3 regions of the Methylocystis sp. IM3 genome follow, and region 1 is predicted to be linked to each of the others. Evidence: predicted binding sites of a transcription regulator. Region 1 holds the regulator's gene; each other region holds the start of a gene.
What was found. The regulator LexA, encoded in region 1, represses DNA repair genes until DNA is damaged. The targets are predictions, from matches to a motif close to TGTTCNNNNTGTGTTCNG.
Positions count from the first base shown of each region.

Region 1 (4,433 bases):
CCCGCCGCCACGCGCGCGCCCATGGACTTTTTCTCGCCCTCGCCTTCGTGGCGGCCGGCTTTGCCGCGGGAGCCTGGCGCACGGCGCGGGTCGCGGCGCCGGTCGTCGCAAGGACGGGCGTCGGCGAATTGACGGGATTCGTCGAAGAGATCGACCTGCGCGCCAGCGGCGCGCGCTTCATCCTGCGCGTCGCGAGTGCGGAGGGTTTTTTGAATGATGTTGCGCCCGCGCGCGTGCGCCTCACAATGCGCGGCGAGCCGCATTTCGCCGCGGGCGACTTTATCGCCCTGAAGGCGCGGCTTCTGCCGCCCGCGCGGGCGGCGCTGCCGGGCGGCTATGATTTTGCGCGGGACGCCTATTTCGCGCGGATCGGCGGCGTCGGCAGCGCGCTCGGCCGCATCGAGACCATGCCGCCCCCCGATCCGGCGCCGGTGTCGCTACGTTTTTTCGCCGGGGTCGACCGCGTGCGAAATGCGCTCGCGCTGCGCGTCGACAGGACGATCGGCGGCGACGCCGGCGCGATTGCCGCGGCCATGGTCACGGGCAAGCGCGACTTTCTGTCCGAGAATGCCAAAGATCTCATCCGGCGCGCCGGCATTTTTCACATCGTCACGATCTCCGGCATCCAGATGACGCTCGTCGCCGGCATTTTCTTCGTCGGCCTGCGCCGTCTGCTCGCGACGTCGCAGACGCTCGCCCTCAACTATCCCATCAAGAAATGGGCGGCGGCGCTCGCCATCGTCGGCGCAATTCTGTACGACATCGCCACCGGCTCGCGCGTCGGGACGGAGCGCGCGCTGATCATGACGCTGATCATGCTCGCCGCCGTGCTGTTCGATCGGCCGTCGCTCTCCATGCGCAATCTCGCGCTCGCGGCCTTCTTCGTCGTCGCCTTCGAACCGGAGGCGATATTGGGCGCAAGCTTCCAGCTCTCCTTCGCGGCTGTCGCGGCGCTCATCGCCGTCTATGAATGGCGGGGCCAGCGTCTCGCCCACAGCCGCTCGGGGACGGCGCCTTCCCCGCCCGGACGTTTTGTGGAGTGGCGCGAAATTCTGGCCGAGCGTCTTTTGCATGGCCCTGGCGCGCTCGTGGTCGCGACGCTCTGCGCCACTTCCGCGACCGCCTCCTTCATGGCCTATGACTTCCACGAGATCAGCCCCTATGTGCTGATCGGCAATCCTCTGACGCTCGCCGTCATCGAGTTTTTCGCCGTGCCTTGCGCGCTTCTCGGCGCCGCGCTCTACCCCTTCGGGCTCGACGGCTTCATCTGGCGCTGGCTGGAGATGGGCATCCATCTCGTCACATGGCTTGCCGGCCTCATCGCCAGCGCGCCCGGCGCCAGCCTTCAGGTGAAGGCTTTCGCGCCCTGGGCGATCGTCTTTCTTGCCCTCGCCGTGCTCTCCGCGGTGCTCTGGCGGACCAGCGCGCTGCGCGCCACGGCCATTCCGCTGGCGCTGATCGGGCTCCTCGGCGCCAGGAGCGGCGCCGGATTCGATCTCGCCATCCCCGCGTCGGGAGACGCAGCGGCGATCCGTCTCGCCTCGGGAGAACTCGCTTTGCTCGCCAGGAGGCCCGGCGCCTTCGCGGCGGAACAATGGCTGCGCGCCGACGCCGACGGCCGAAGCGTCGTCGAAGCGAAAGACGGGACCGCTTGCGACGATTACGGATGCGTAGCCCGTCTGGCGGACGGGCGTTTTGTGGCGCTCGTCACCGCGCGCGGCGCTTTTCTCGAAGATTGCGCGCGGGCGGCGATCGTCGTCACGCCGCTGCGCGCGCCCGAAGGCTGCGGCGCGCCGCTCGTCATCGACCGTATCAGGCTCGCGGAAACGGGGGCCGTGTCCTTGCAGTTCGCCAAGGAAGGCGGCGTCCTGTGGACGACCGCGCGCGGGGTCGACGAGGACCGGCCCTGGTCTCCCCGCCCGCCGCCCGCGACCGGGCGCGCCGCGGCGCCCGAGGATGAGGAGAGCGAGGAAGCGGAACTCTCGGAACCGATGGAATGAACCACAGCGGCGCGAAAGCGTCGCGTCCCAGTCAAAACGACGGGGTTTGCGAGGGAGCGGAGCCGCCCCGCCCGCCTCACGTCGTCCGCCCGCGAGAAGCGGGATGGGCGAACCCCTTCAGAGCCGATATGACTATCCCTGTAAATCAGAGGGAAAGGTTCAATATTTCCGCAACAGGCTGACGAGCTTGCCCTGGATTCGCACCTTGTCGGGGCCAAAAATCCGGGTCTCATAGGCGGGATTGGCCGCTTCCAGCGCGATGGAGGCGCCGCGCTTGCGCAGCCGCTTCAGCGTCGCCTCCTCGTCCTCGATCAGCGCCACGACGATGTCGCCCGAGTCCGCGTGATCCTGCTTCTTGATGACGACCGTGTCGCCATCGAGAATGCCGGCCTCGATCATCGAATCGCCGCGCACCTCGAGCGCGAAATGCTCCCCATTCGAGAGCATGTCGGGCGGCATGCTGATCGTATGGCTGCGGCTCTGAATAGCCGAGATCGGCGTGCCCGCCGCGATGCGCCCCATGACGGGGATCGCCACCGGTTGATTGCCCGACTCCTCGCGTTCGCTCAGTGGGCGGACGCGACCGAGATTGCCCTGAATCACCGCTGGCGCAAATTTGCCCCCACGGGAGCCGGCGCCGCCCCTGGGCGTCGCGGACTCGGGCAGACGCAGCACTTCGAGCGCACGGGCGCGATTGGGCAGACGGCGGATGAAGCCCCGCTCCTCGAGGGCGAGAATGAGCCGATGGATGCCGGATTTGGATCGCAGATCGAGCGCGTCCTTCATCTCGTCGAAAGAGGGCGGAACGCCCGATTCCTTTAGCCGCTCATGAATGAAACGCAGCAGATCGCTCTGCTTTTTCGTCAGCATGGAACGCCCCTGTCGCCACGGTGACAGCCCCTTGAGAGCAGTCGCGCGTTACAAACAAATCATGAACGATTCTTAGACGTTCCCTTTGCGTTCCGCAAGGGCAAATGCGGCAGGGCGGTCGCCAGGAAAAGCCTCGCGCGCGCCGGCGAAGCGACGCCCGCCCGCTATTTCTTCAGCTTCAGCGCCCGCTTGATCGAAGACGTCGGACCATCGTCGGCGGTGGCGGCGAGCGCCGACATGTCCCGGCGCGTATCCGTCGACAGCGCCCGCGCGACGCTCGTCGTTTCCGCCGGGCGGGCCGGCGTCGCCGCCTTGGCGGCGGCCATGGTCACGACCGGCGATTTCGCGGCGAGCGGCGCAGGCTTGCCGCCGCGCGCCGCCTTGTCCTCGAGCGCGATCTCCTCCGGCGGCGCGACCGCCTCGGGCCGGCTCGTCTCGGCGACCTTGGAAAGGAAGCTCGGATGCATGCCGCCGTCCTGATACACGACGCGCACCGGCTTCACCTCCTGCGAAAGCTCGGCAATTTTCGCCTCGTCCTTCGCGGCCTTGGCGGAGACGCTGGCGACGATCTCGGGGTCCTGCCTGAGCGGCGGACAGGCGGAAAGCGGATCCAGATGCCCGTCCGATTCGGCGTTGAAGACATAGCGACGGCCACAGAAGGCGACCTGCGGCTCCTCCTTCGTCACCTCGAAGTGGTCGCTGCCTTCCTTGAGGTTCTTCCAGAAACCGATGTTGGGGTCGAGCCGGTGCTTGGCCAAATTGTCCGCTGTCATGCGGAATGGAAACGACTGCATCTGAATCGAGCGCTGGCCGCCCTCGAAGGAGGAGCGCGCGACGGCGTAGATTTCGGCGATCTGCGCGTCCGTCATGGAGAAGCAGCCCGCCGAGGAGCAGGCGCCGTGCACCATGATGGTGCCGCCGGTATGGCCCAGCGCCCTGTCGAGCTGGTTGGGATAGCCGACGTTGAAGGACAGATAATAGGACGAATTGGGATTCATCTGCGCCGGGCTGATCGAATAGAAGCCCTCCGGCACCTGACGGTCGCCCTCGCGCGTCTTGGGTCCGAGCTGGCCCGACCAGCGGCACATGGGATAGGTCTTGAGATGGACGTATTTGCCGTCGGCGCCCATCTTCCAGATCTCGAGCTCGGCCTCTTTCTTGTAGGCGCGGATCAGCATGGGCGATTCCTTGCTGGCGCCGACTTTCTCCATGAGGGCGAGGGTCTCGCGCGGGATCGGCGCGAGGGAGCGATGGGACAATCCGCTGTCCTGGCAGGCGGCAAGTGAGAGCGCGACAAGAGACAGCGCGGCGAAGGCGGCGGCCGATACGGCCGGCTTCAGGACCCGGTATGTCATGCTCTCGAGCTCCCTTCAGCGTCCCTGCCCGCCGCTCACGCAAGCCGACGGGCGAGGGCCTCCCAGCCCATCTGGCTGCTTAGTCCCAACATTGGGCGACAAAGTGTTCGTGGCGCCTCTGGAGGGGTTGGAACAAGAGCTTTTTACGCATTTACCTTAACGCTTCTCGTCGAGCTTGCGCCCCATATTGAGAAACTTTTCGGCGCGG
Region 1 covers NZ_JBBPBZ010000002.1:1,169,771-1,174,203, reverse strand. The annotation lists gene WOC76_RS07535 (ComEC/Rec2 family competence protein) at 1-2,000, shown strand, start outside; gene lexA (transcriptional repressor LexA) at 2,160-2,870, opposite strand; gene WOC76_RS07525 (L,D-transpeptidase family protein) at 3,035-4,225, opposite strand; gene WOC76_RS07520 (acetyl-CoA carboxylase carboxyltransferase subunit alpha) at 4,382-4,433, opposite strand, start outside.

Region 2 (4,433 bases), 1.3 Mb from region 1:
CATTATCCTCCGCGACCAGGACGTCGATATCCTCCAGAGCAGGAACAGGCCTGGCGGCGAATGAGGACGCATGGGCGTCGAGAGGCGCGCGCGCCAGCAACGCCACGAGCGAGGCGCTGCGGACGGGCTTCACCAGCCAGCCGTCAAAATCGCGCAGGGCCGTTTCGCCGAAAGCACGCCGCTCCAGCGGCGAGAAAAGGAGAAACAGCCGTCCTGCTTGCGCGGACCTTGCCCGGCTTGCCAGATTTGCGACCGGTTCCGCGCCGAGCGCGCAGTCGAGGATGACGGTGTCGAAAGCTTCTTCATCTGATAGGCGCGCCGGCGCATCCCTGGCCGGCGCAACGACGACCGAGGCCCCCGCCGCCTCGAGGGTCTGAGCGAGATAGGGCGCCTCCATCACACTCTCCCCCACGATCATCACGCGCCGCCCATCGAGGGGGCGCGACGCCGGCCTCTGAACATGGGAGAGCGTCGCCGGCAAGGCGAGAGAGAAGGTCGATCCCTCGGCGGAAGTCTGCGCAAGGACAAGCGCGCCGCCCATGAGCCGCACCAGCCGCCGCGAGATGGCGAGCCCGAGGCCCGTTCCCCCCTGCCGGCGCGTCGCCGAGGCGTCAACCTGCGTGAAATCCTCGAAGATGGCTTCCCGCGCTTGCTCCGGCACACCGGCGCCCGTATCGCGCACGTCGATGCGAAGGGTTTCTCCCTCGCGCCAGAGCCGCAGGCCGACGCCGCCGCGCTCGGTGAAATTCACTGCGTTGCCCACCAGATTGATCAGAACTTGCCTCAGCCTCGCCGCGTCGCCCAGGATCTCGCGCGGGCAATCGGGCGCCACGAAACATGCGATTTCGAGCCCCTTCGCCTGCGCGCGCGGCGCGAGCAATTCGATGACGCTCTCGACCAAAGCCGCGGGAGCAAAGCTCTCGCAGCGCAATTCCAGCTTGTCGGCCTCGATTTTCGAAAAATCGAGGATGTCGTCGATGAGCTGGCCCAGGGCGCGGCATGAGTCGCAGATCGCCGCAATATAGCTCGATTGCTCCGGGTCCAGCCGGGTCGTCCCCAAGAGCTGCGCAAGCCCCATGACGCCGTTGAGCGGCGTGCGAATTTCATGGCTCACGACAGCGAGAAAGCGTGACCTGGCCCGAGTCGCCGCTTCCGTCTTTTCGCGGGCCGCGGCCGTGGCGCGCATTTCAGCGACATCCCGCCGGAGAGCCGCGACCTGCTTCTGCGCGCGAGAGAGGATGAGCAATGCGACCGCCAGCGCGGCTCCCAGGGACAGGAGGGGGACGGCGTCCATCGTGGTCACGCTGCGATGCGTCCCGCCGAGAGGCCGGCGCGATAGGCGAGCGCCTCGGCGAGGTGGGGGCGCGACACCTCCTTGGCGCCGTCGAGATCGGCGATTGTGCGCGCCAGTTTCAGAACTCGATGGAAGCCGCGCGCACTGAGCGCGAAACGCTCGGAGGCTTCTCGAATGAGCGCCGTGCCTGGCGCGTCGAGCATGGCGGCGCGCTCAATGACCGCCGCCGGCGCGGCCGCGTTGGCCGTGACGCCCGAAAGGCCCAGCGCCTCATAGCGGTCGCGCTGGATTGCGCGCGCGTCGGCGACACGGCCGGCCACCTCGCGCGATCCCTCGGCGGGAGGAGGAAGAACAAGGTCGGCGGCGGTAACGGCCGGCACTTCGATCTGAAGATCGAAGCGGTCGAGGAGCGGACCGGAGAGGCGCGCCTGATACTGCGCGACGCAGCGTTCGTTCGGCTGTCGGCGGCAGGCGTGGCCGGGATCGCGCGCATGACCGCATCGGCAGGGATTCATCGCCGCGACGAGCTGGAAGCGGGCGGGATAGACGGCCCGATGATTGACGCGCGAGATGGCCACTTCCCCTGTCTCGAGCGGCTGGCGCAAGCTGTCGAGAACTTGCGGCTGGAACTCGGGCAATTCGTCGAGGAACAGAACGCCGTGATGCGCGAGCGAAATTTCGCCGGGCCGGGCGTGGGTCCCGCCGCCGACGAGCGCCGCCATGGACGCCGAATGGTGCGGCGCGCGGAACGGCCGACGGTCCGTCAGTTCGCCGCCCGCGATCTGCCCCGCAACCGAATGGATCATGGAGACTTCCAGCAGCTCGCGGGGCGTGAGTGGCGGCAGGATCGAGGGAAGCCGCGCCGCCAGCATGGATTTGCCCGCCCCCGGCGGGCCGCTCATCAAGAGATTATGTCCGCCAGCAGCCGCAATCTCCAAAGCGCGCTTGGCGCTCTCCTGGCCCTTGATGTCGACGAGGTCGGGCATTTCGACGGCTCGGGCTCGAATGGCGGGCTCCGGGCGCGCCAGGGCTTGGGCGCCCTTGATGTGGTTGACGAGTTGGATGAGCGAGCGCGGGGCGAGGACGTCCATGTCTCGCGAGGCCCAGGCCGCCTCCGGACCACATTCTTTCGGACAGATAAGTCCCTGCCCCCGCGCATTCGCCGCCACGGCGGCAGGCAACACGCCCGCGACGGGGGTGAGCGCGCCGTCGAGCGCAAGCTCGCCGAGAACGACGAAGCCTTCCAGCGAATCAGAGGGAATCGCGCCGATCGCAGCCATGACGCCGAGCGCAATGGGCAGATCGTAGTGACTGCCCTCCTTAGGCATGTCCGCAGGCGCCAGATTGACGGTGATGCGCTTGGCGGGCAGCGCCAGGCCCGACGCGATGAGCGCGGCCCTCACGCGCTCGCGCGACTCGGCGACCGCCTTGTCGCCGAGTCCCACGACATTGAAAACGACCGTGCCTGGAGAAATCTGAACCTGCACGTCGACGGGCCGCGCCTCGACGCCCTCGAAAGCGACCGTCGCCACCCTGACCGCCATCCCGCGACGCTCCCAAAATCAAACCTGTAACTTGACAATAACGGGCCTCGCCCGCTCTCGCAAGAACAATATGCGAACATGAAAGACCCGACGCCAAACGGTTGCCGCGAAGACAAAATTAGATAGGCTCGCGAGATTGGCGCGGCTCGGCCCGCCGAGCCCGAGGAGGAGGCCCGATGAGGAAGATTTGCCTGAGCGCGGCGGCGCTCACTTTTGCAGCGGGCCTGACGGGCGCGGTTCCTGCAGGGGCCGCCCAATGCGGCAACGGGCCGGGCGGCTTCGAGAACTGGAAGCAGAATTTCGCGGAAGAGGCGCAGGAGCGCGTGGGTCAGGCCGGCATCGCCGCGCTGATGAACACGCATTACAATGCGGCCACCATTTCCGCCGATCGGGGTCAGAAAAGTTTCCGCCTATCGCTCGACCAGTTCATGGCGAAGCGCGGCGCGTCAATCATTGTCGCGCGGGGCCGGCAGCTCAAACGCTCGCAGGCGGCGCTCTTCGCCTCCATTCAGCAGCGTTACGGCGTGCCGCCTGGACCGCTCATCGCCATTTGGGGCATGGAGACCGGCTTCGGCGCGGTGCACGGGAATCAGCACGCGCTCTCGGCAGTCGCCACTCTCGCCTATGATTGCCGCCGTTCCGACTATTTTACAGACCAGCTCTACGCCGCGCTCAAGTTGATCGACAACGGAACGCTCTCGCCCAGCGCGAGAGGCTCCATGCACGGTGAAATCGGCCAGACGCAGTTCCTGCCGAAAAACATTCTGAATTATGGCGGGGGCGGCAATCTCGACAATGCGGCGGCCGCGCTGATGGCGACGGCGAATTTCCTGCACGCCCATGGCTGGCGCGCTGGCGCCGGGTATCAACCGGGCGAACCCAATTTTGGCGCGATTCAGGCTTGGAACGCGGCTTCTGTCTATCAGCGCGCCATCGCCATTATCGGGCGCCAGATCGACGGCGGCGATGAGTAAAAGATAAAGAGGCGGCCGCGCCGGCCGCCTCCAAATTCATGGGGACGCGGAGAGAGCGCCCGCCTACTCCGCCGCAGTTTTGTAATTGTCCGAGTCGTCGTGATCGTCGTCGCGCTTGTCCGCGGCCGGTTCATTTTTCGCCTCGCCCGACGATCCTTGCCCCTCCGGCGCGCCACCCGCCGCATCCGTTTCCTCCGGCAGGTCGAAAGTCCGTTCCGGCGGCCTAAAGGCTGCGGCAGCGGTAGAAATCTGCGGGGGCGGATTGCGGCGACGATGGATGAGATAGATTGCGAAGGCCGCGACGACGCCGAGGCCGAGCGTCAGATAGACCGGCAGGTCACGCATGAAGGTGCGGTCGACAGAGAAGGGGAAGCGCGACACCCAGCGCTCGCCATGATCGCCGGTGACAGTCACGATTCCGACGAAATAGCCGCCCTCGTTGAAGGTGTGCTCGAAATTCACGGTGCCGGTCGGATAGACCTTGGGCGGCTGGTAGGCCACCGTCACCGCGTCGAGATTATCGTTCTCCCTATCCTCGCCGCCGACATCCTTGATGATTCGCAGCTCGATCTTCATGTCGCGAAGCTCGTCCTGCTCCGCGTCGAGCACCATGATCATGGG
Region 2 covers NZ_JBBPBZ010000002.1:2,472,587-2,477,019, forward strand. The annotation lists gene WOC76_RS14065 (ATP-binding protein) at 1-1,294, opposite strand, end outside; gene WOC76_RS14070 (YifB family Mg chelatase-like AAA ATPase) at 1,300-2,838, opposite strand; gene WOC76_RS14075 (lytic murein transglycosylase) at 3,015-3,812, shown strand; gene WOC76_RS14080 (hypothetical protein) at 3,876-4,433, opposite strand, start outside.
Region 2: WOC76_RS14070 (YifB family Mg chelatase-like AAA ATPase) is a predicted target of LexA. The motif match lies at 2,900-2,917, and genes of this name have one in related genera.

Region 3 (4,433 bases), 2.2 Mb from region 1:
GGGGCGACGAGCGAACCCTTTTGCGAGACATGGTCGCCAAGAACCTGCCGCAACGCCTCGTGCAGGATATGCGTGGCCGAGTGATTGGCGCGCGTCGCCCTGCGACGGTCATGATCGACGTCGAGTTCGAGCGCGAGGCCCGGCGTGAGTTCGCCCTCCTCGAGGACGCCCTCATGGACGATGAGGTCGCCGAGCTTTTTCGATGTGTTGTCGACGCGGAAGCGCAGGCCCTTGCCGCGCATGACGCCGACGTCGCCCACCTGGCCGCCTGATTCCCCGTAAAACGGGGTCTGGTTGAGGATGACGGCGCCGCGCTGTCCCCGTTTCAGAGCGAAGGCTTCGGCGCCGTCGTGGACGAGCGCGGTGACGACGCCTTCGGATCTCTCGGTGTCATAGCCGAGAAATTCGGTCGCGCCGAGGCGCTCCTTGAGCGCAAACCACAGCGTTTCGGTCGCCGTTTCGCCGGATCCCGCCCAGGCCTTGCGGGCCTCGGCGCGTTGGCGATCCATGGCGGCGTTGAACGCCTCTTTGTCCACGGCGATGCCCCGCGGGCGCAAGGCGTCCTCGGTGAGATCGAGCGGGAAGCCATAGGTGTCATAGAGCTTGAAGGCCGTTTCGCCGGAGAATTTCCCGCCCGTGGCCAGCCCGGCGGTCTCTTCGTCGAGGATGGCGAGGCCGCGCGCGAGCGTGGCGCGGAATCGGGTCTCCTCGGTTTTCAGCGTATCGACGATCAGCGCCTGGGCGCGGACCAGTTCGGGATAGGCCTGCCCCATTTCGGCGATGAGGGTCGGCACAAGACGCCACATCAGCGGTTCCTGCGCCCCGAGAATTTGGGCATGGCGCATGGCGCGGCGCATGATCCGGCGCAGCACATAGCCGCGCCCTTCGTTGGAGGGCGTGACGCCGTCGGCCACCAGGAAGGAGGAGGCGCGCAGATGGTCGGCGATCACTCGGTGGCTGGCGGCCTGCGGCCCGTTGACCGAAGCGCCGGTCAATTCGGCGACCGCGCCCGTCAGCGCGCGGAAAAGGTCGATCTCGTAATTGGAAGTGACGCCCTGCATCAGGGCGGCGATGCGCTCGAGCCCCATGCCGGTGTCGATCGAGGGACGCGGCAGGGGCGCCCGCTGGCCCGGCGCGACCTGCTCGTATTGCATGAAGACGAGGTTCCAGAATTCGAGGAAGCGGTCGCCGTCCTCGTCGGGGCTGCCGGGCGGCCCGCCCGCGAGCGTCTCGCCCTGGTCGTAGAAGATTTCCGAACAGGGGCCACAGGGGCCGGTGTCGCCCATGCTCCAGAAATTGTCGGAGGAGGCGATGCGGATGATGCGGCTGTCATGGAAGCCCGCGATCTTTTTCCAAAGATCATAGGCCTCGTCGTCATCGTGGTAGACGGTGACGAGGAGGCGATCGACCGGGAGCTGGAATTCCTTGGTGATCAGGCTCCAGGCCAGTTCGATCGCGCCGTCCTTGAAATAGTCGCCGAAGGAGAAATTCCCCAGCATTTCGAAGAAGGTGTGGTGGCGCGCGGTGTAGCCGACATTGTCGAGGTCATTGTGCTTGCCGCCGGCGCGCACGCATTTCTGGGCGGAAGCCGCGCGCGCCTGATGGCGTTTCTCGACGCCCGTGAAGACATTCTTGAACTGCACCATGCCCGCATTTGTGAACATGAGGGTGGGGTCATTGTGCGGGACAAGCGGAGAGGACGCGACCTTCTCGTGGCCGTTGCGCACGAAATAGTCGAGGAATGCGGAGCGTATCTGGTTGACGCTGCTCATTTTGCGTCTCTCTGAAGGCGACCGGGGACGCCGGTCATATGGTGAAAACCTTGCCGGGCGGAAGGCCGCCCTGCGAAAGGCCGCGTCGCGGCTGGCCGGAAGAGAGCCCGCGCGCCGTCTGTCGCGGCCGGATATGCCAGTCCGGGAGCGTTTCGGCAATGAAAAAGGCCCGGCAAGCGGGCCTTCGATCATCGGTGCTGAAAGGGGCGCGGAATTATTCGCCGCCGTCGTCGTCGCCTGCGCCTGCGTCCAGAATTTTCTCGGCGATGAGGCCGGCGTTCTCGCGGATCGCCTGCTCGATGCGTCCGGCGATTTGGGGGTTCTGACGCAGAAAGCCCTTGGCGTTCTCCCGGCCCTGGCCGAGGCGCTGGCTGTCGTAGGAGAACCAGGCGCCGGATTTTTCGACGACGCCCGCCTTGACGCCGAGGTCGATGAGCTCACCGACCTTGGAGACGCCCTCGCCATACATGATGTCGAATTCGACCTGTTTGAAAGGCGGCGCGACCTTGTTCTTGACCACCTTGACGCGGGTCTGGTTTCCGATCGTTTCGTCGCGATCCTTGATGGCGCCGATGCGGCGGATGTCGAGGCGGACCGAGGCGTAGAATTTCAGCGCATTGCCGCCCGTCGTCGTCTCCGGCGAGCCGTACATCACGCCGATCTTCATGCGAATCTGGTTGATGAAGATCACGAGCGTATTGGAGCGGGCGATGGAGGCGGTGAGCTTGCGCAGCGCCTGGCTCATCAGACGCGCCTGAAGCCCCGGCTGCACCTCGCCCATCTCGCCCTCGATCTCCGCGCGCGGCGTGAGCGCGGCGACCGAGTCGATGACGAGCACGTCGACGGCGCCGGAACGCACCAGCGTGTCTGTAATCTCGAGCGCCTGCTCGCCCGTGTCGGGCTGGGAAATCAGAAGCTCGTCGAGATTGACGCCGAGCTTGCGGGCGTAAACCGGATCGAGCGCATGTTCAGCGTCGACGAAGGCGCAGACGCCGCCGGCCTTTTGCGCCTCGGCGACGACATGCAGCGTAAGCGTCGTCTTGCCCGAAGACTCGGGCCCGTAGATTTCGACGATGCGGCCGCGCGGCAGGCCGCCGACGCCCAATGCAATGTCGAGCCCGAGCGAGCCCGTCGAAATGGTCTCGATCTCGACCGCTTTCTGATTCTTGCCGAGCCGCATGATCGAGCCCTTGCCGAAGGCGCGCTCGATCTGCGACAGGGCGGCGTCAAGCGCCTTGGTCTTGTCCACGGACGTTCCTTCCACGAGGCGGAGATTGGCTTGGCTCACGGCTTGAAAATCCCTTCTGGCACGAATCGACGCACAGGGGCAACGGCTCGGGCTCTATTGTGCATGATTTGTTCCGCTCTCCAAGTTCTTTTTTCGTTCCCGCGGCGCCGGGTCGCTCGGGCGCGGAGGAGCCCTCCGGAAGTCGTCTGAAAATCAGTCTTCTTTATATCCGCAGCGCAGATACAGCGGCGCCTCGACGGCGCGCGCCGGGGGGGCGGCCCGCCAGGCGTCCTCCAGCGCCTTGTCCACAAGGTCGAGCGGATTGCGGCCCGTGTCCTCCTCGTATCGGCGCACCGCCGACCAGGTGGAGAGGAATCGGCGGAGATCGTCTTTCGATTCGGCGATTTTCGTCGTGAAGAGGGGAGCCTCGCGCTCGGCGAAAGGAAAGGGCAGGGTGCGATAGCCGCTGAAGTAATAGTGCGCGTTCTGGCCCCAGTAGCGGCCGAGGATCCCGCTCTTCAGCGTTTCGAGCACCGCGTCGAGCGGGGCGCGGCCGGTCCGGGGCCAGTCATAGGTCCAGGCGGCGAGAACGCCGCCAGGCTTCAGCGCGCGCCGCGCCAACGGATAGAATTCGCCCAAGTCGAACCAGTGCAGGGAGCAGGCGCAGGCGATGAGGTCGACCGCGCCGTCGAGTCCAGGGTCATCTTCGGCTGCGGCGAGGCGGTACTCGATATTGGGCCGGTCCGGGGCCAGCGCCAATTGCCGCGGGTCGCGTTCCGTGGCGAGCACGCGGCTGAAATGACGGGAAAGGCCAAGCGCGGCCTGACCGCTGCCGGTTCCGCAGTCCCAGGCGAGGCCCTGCGCGGGGGCGGCGCCGGCCAGCCAGGCGAAAAGCCCCTCGGGATATTCGGGGCGGAAGGCCTGATAGTCCGCCGCGTTCTGGCCGAAGACCAGGGATTGCCCGACATCCGCGCCCACTGTCCCTCCGAAATGGTCACCCGCGCCCCAAGCGGCGCGCTGGGGGGATGTGTCACATTCGCATGTCGAAGAGAAGCGCCTCCGCGTCGCTCACGCCCTCGAGGCGCAACTCGTCCCCGCCCGTCACGGCGAGGCCATCGCCCGCCGAGAGACGCGCGCCATTGGCCGTGAGTTCCCCGCGCGCCGCCTGCACCCAGGCGCCGCGGCCGGGCGCAAGGCGCAGCGACACATGTTCGCCCCCGCCAAGACGCGTTGCGTAGAGATCGACGTCGCGATGGATGGTGAGCGAGCCGTCCCGGCCGTCGCGGGAGGCGAGGAGGCGCAGCCGGCCGCGCATTTCGCCCGGCGGGAAGGCTTTCTGCTCGTATCCGGGCGCGAGGCCCTCGCGCTCGGGCAAAATCCAGATTTGCAGAAAATGTACGGGTTCGCGGTCTGAGGCGTTGTATTCGCTATGG
Region 3 covers NZ_JBBPBZ010000002.1:3,325,351-3,329,783, reverse strand. The annotation lists gene alaS (alanine--tRNA ligase) at 1-1,772, opposite strand, end outside; gene recA (recombinase RecA) at 1,987-3,060, opposite strand; gene WOC76_RS18130 (class I SAM-dependent methyltransferase) at 3,214-3,978, opposite strand; gene WOC76_RS18125 (pirin family protein) at 4,031-4,433, opposite strand, start outside.
Region 3: recA (recombinase RecA) is a predicted target of LexA. The motif match lies at 3,144-3,161, and genes of this name have one in related genera.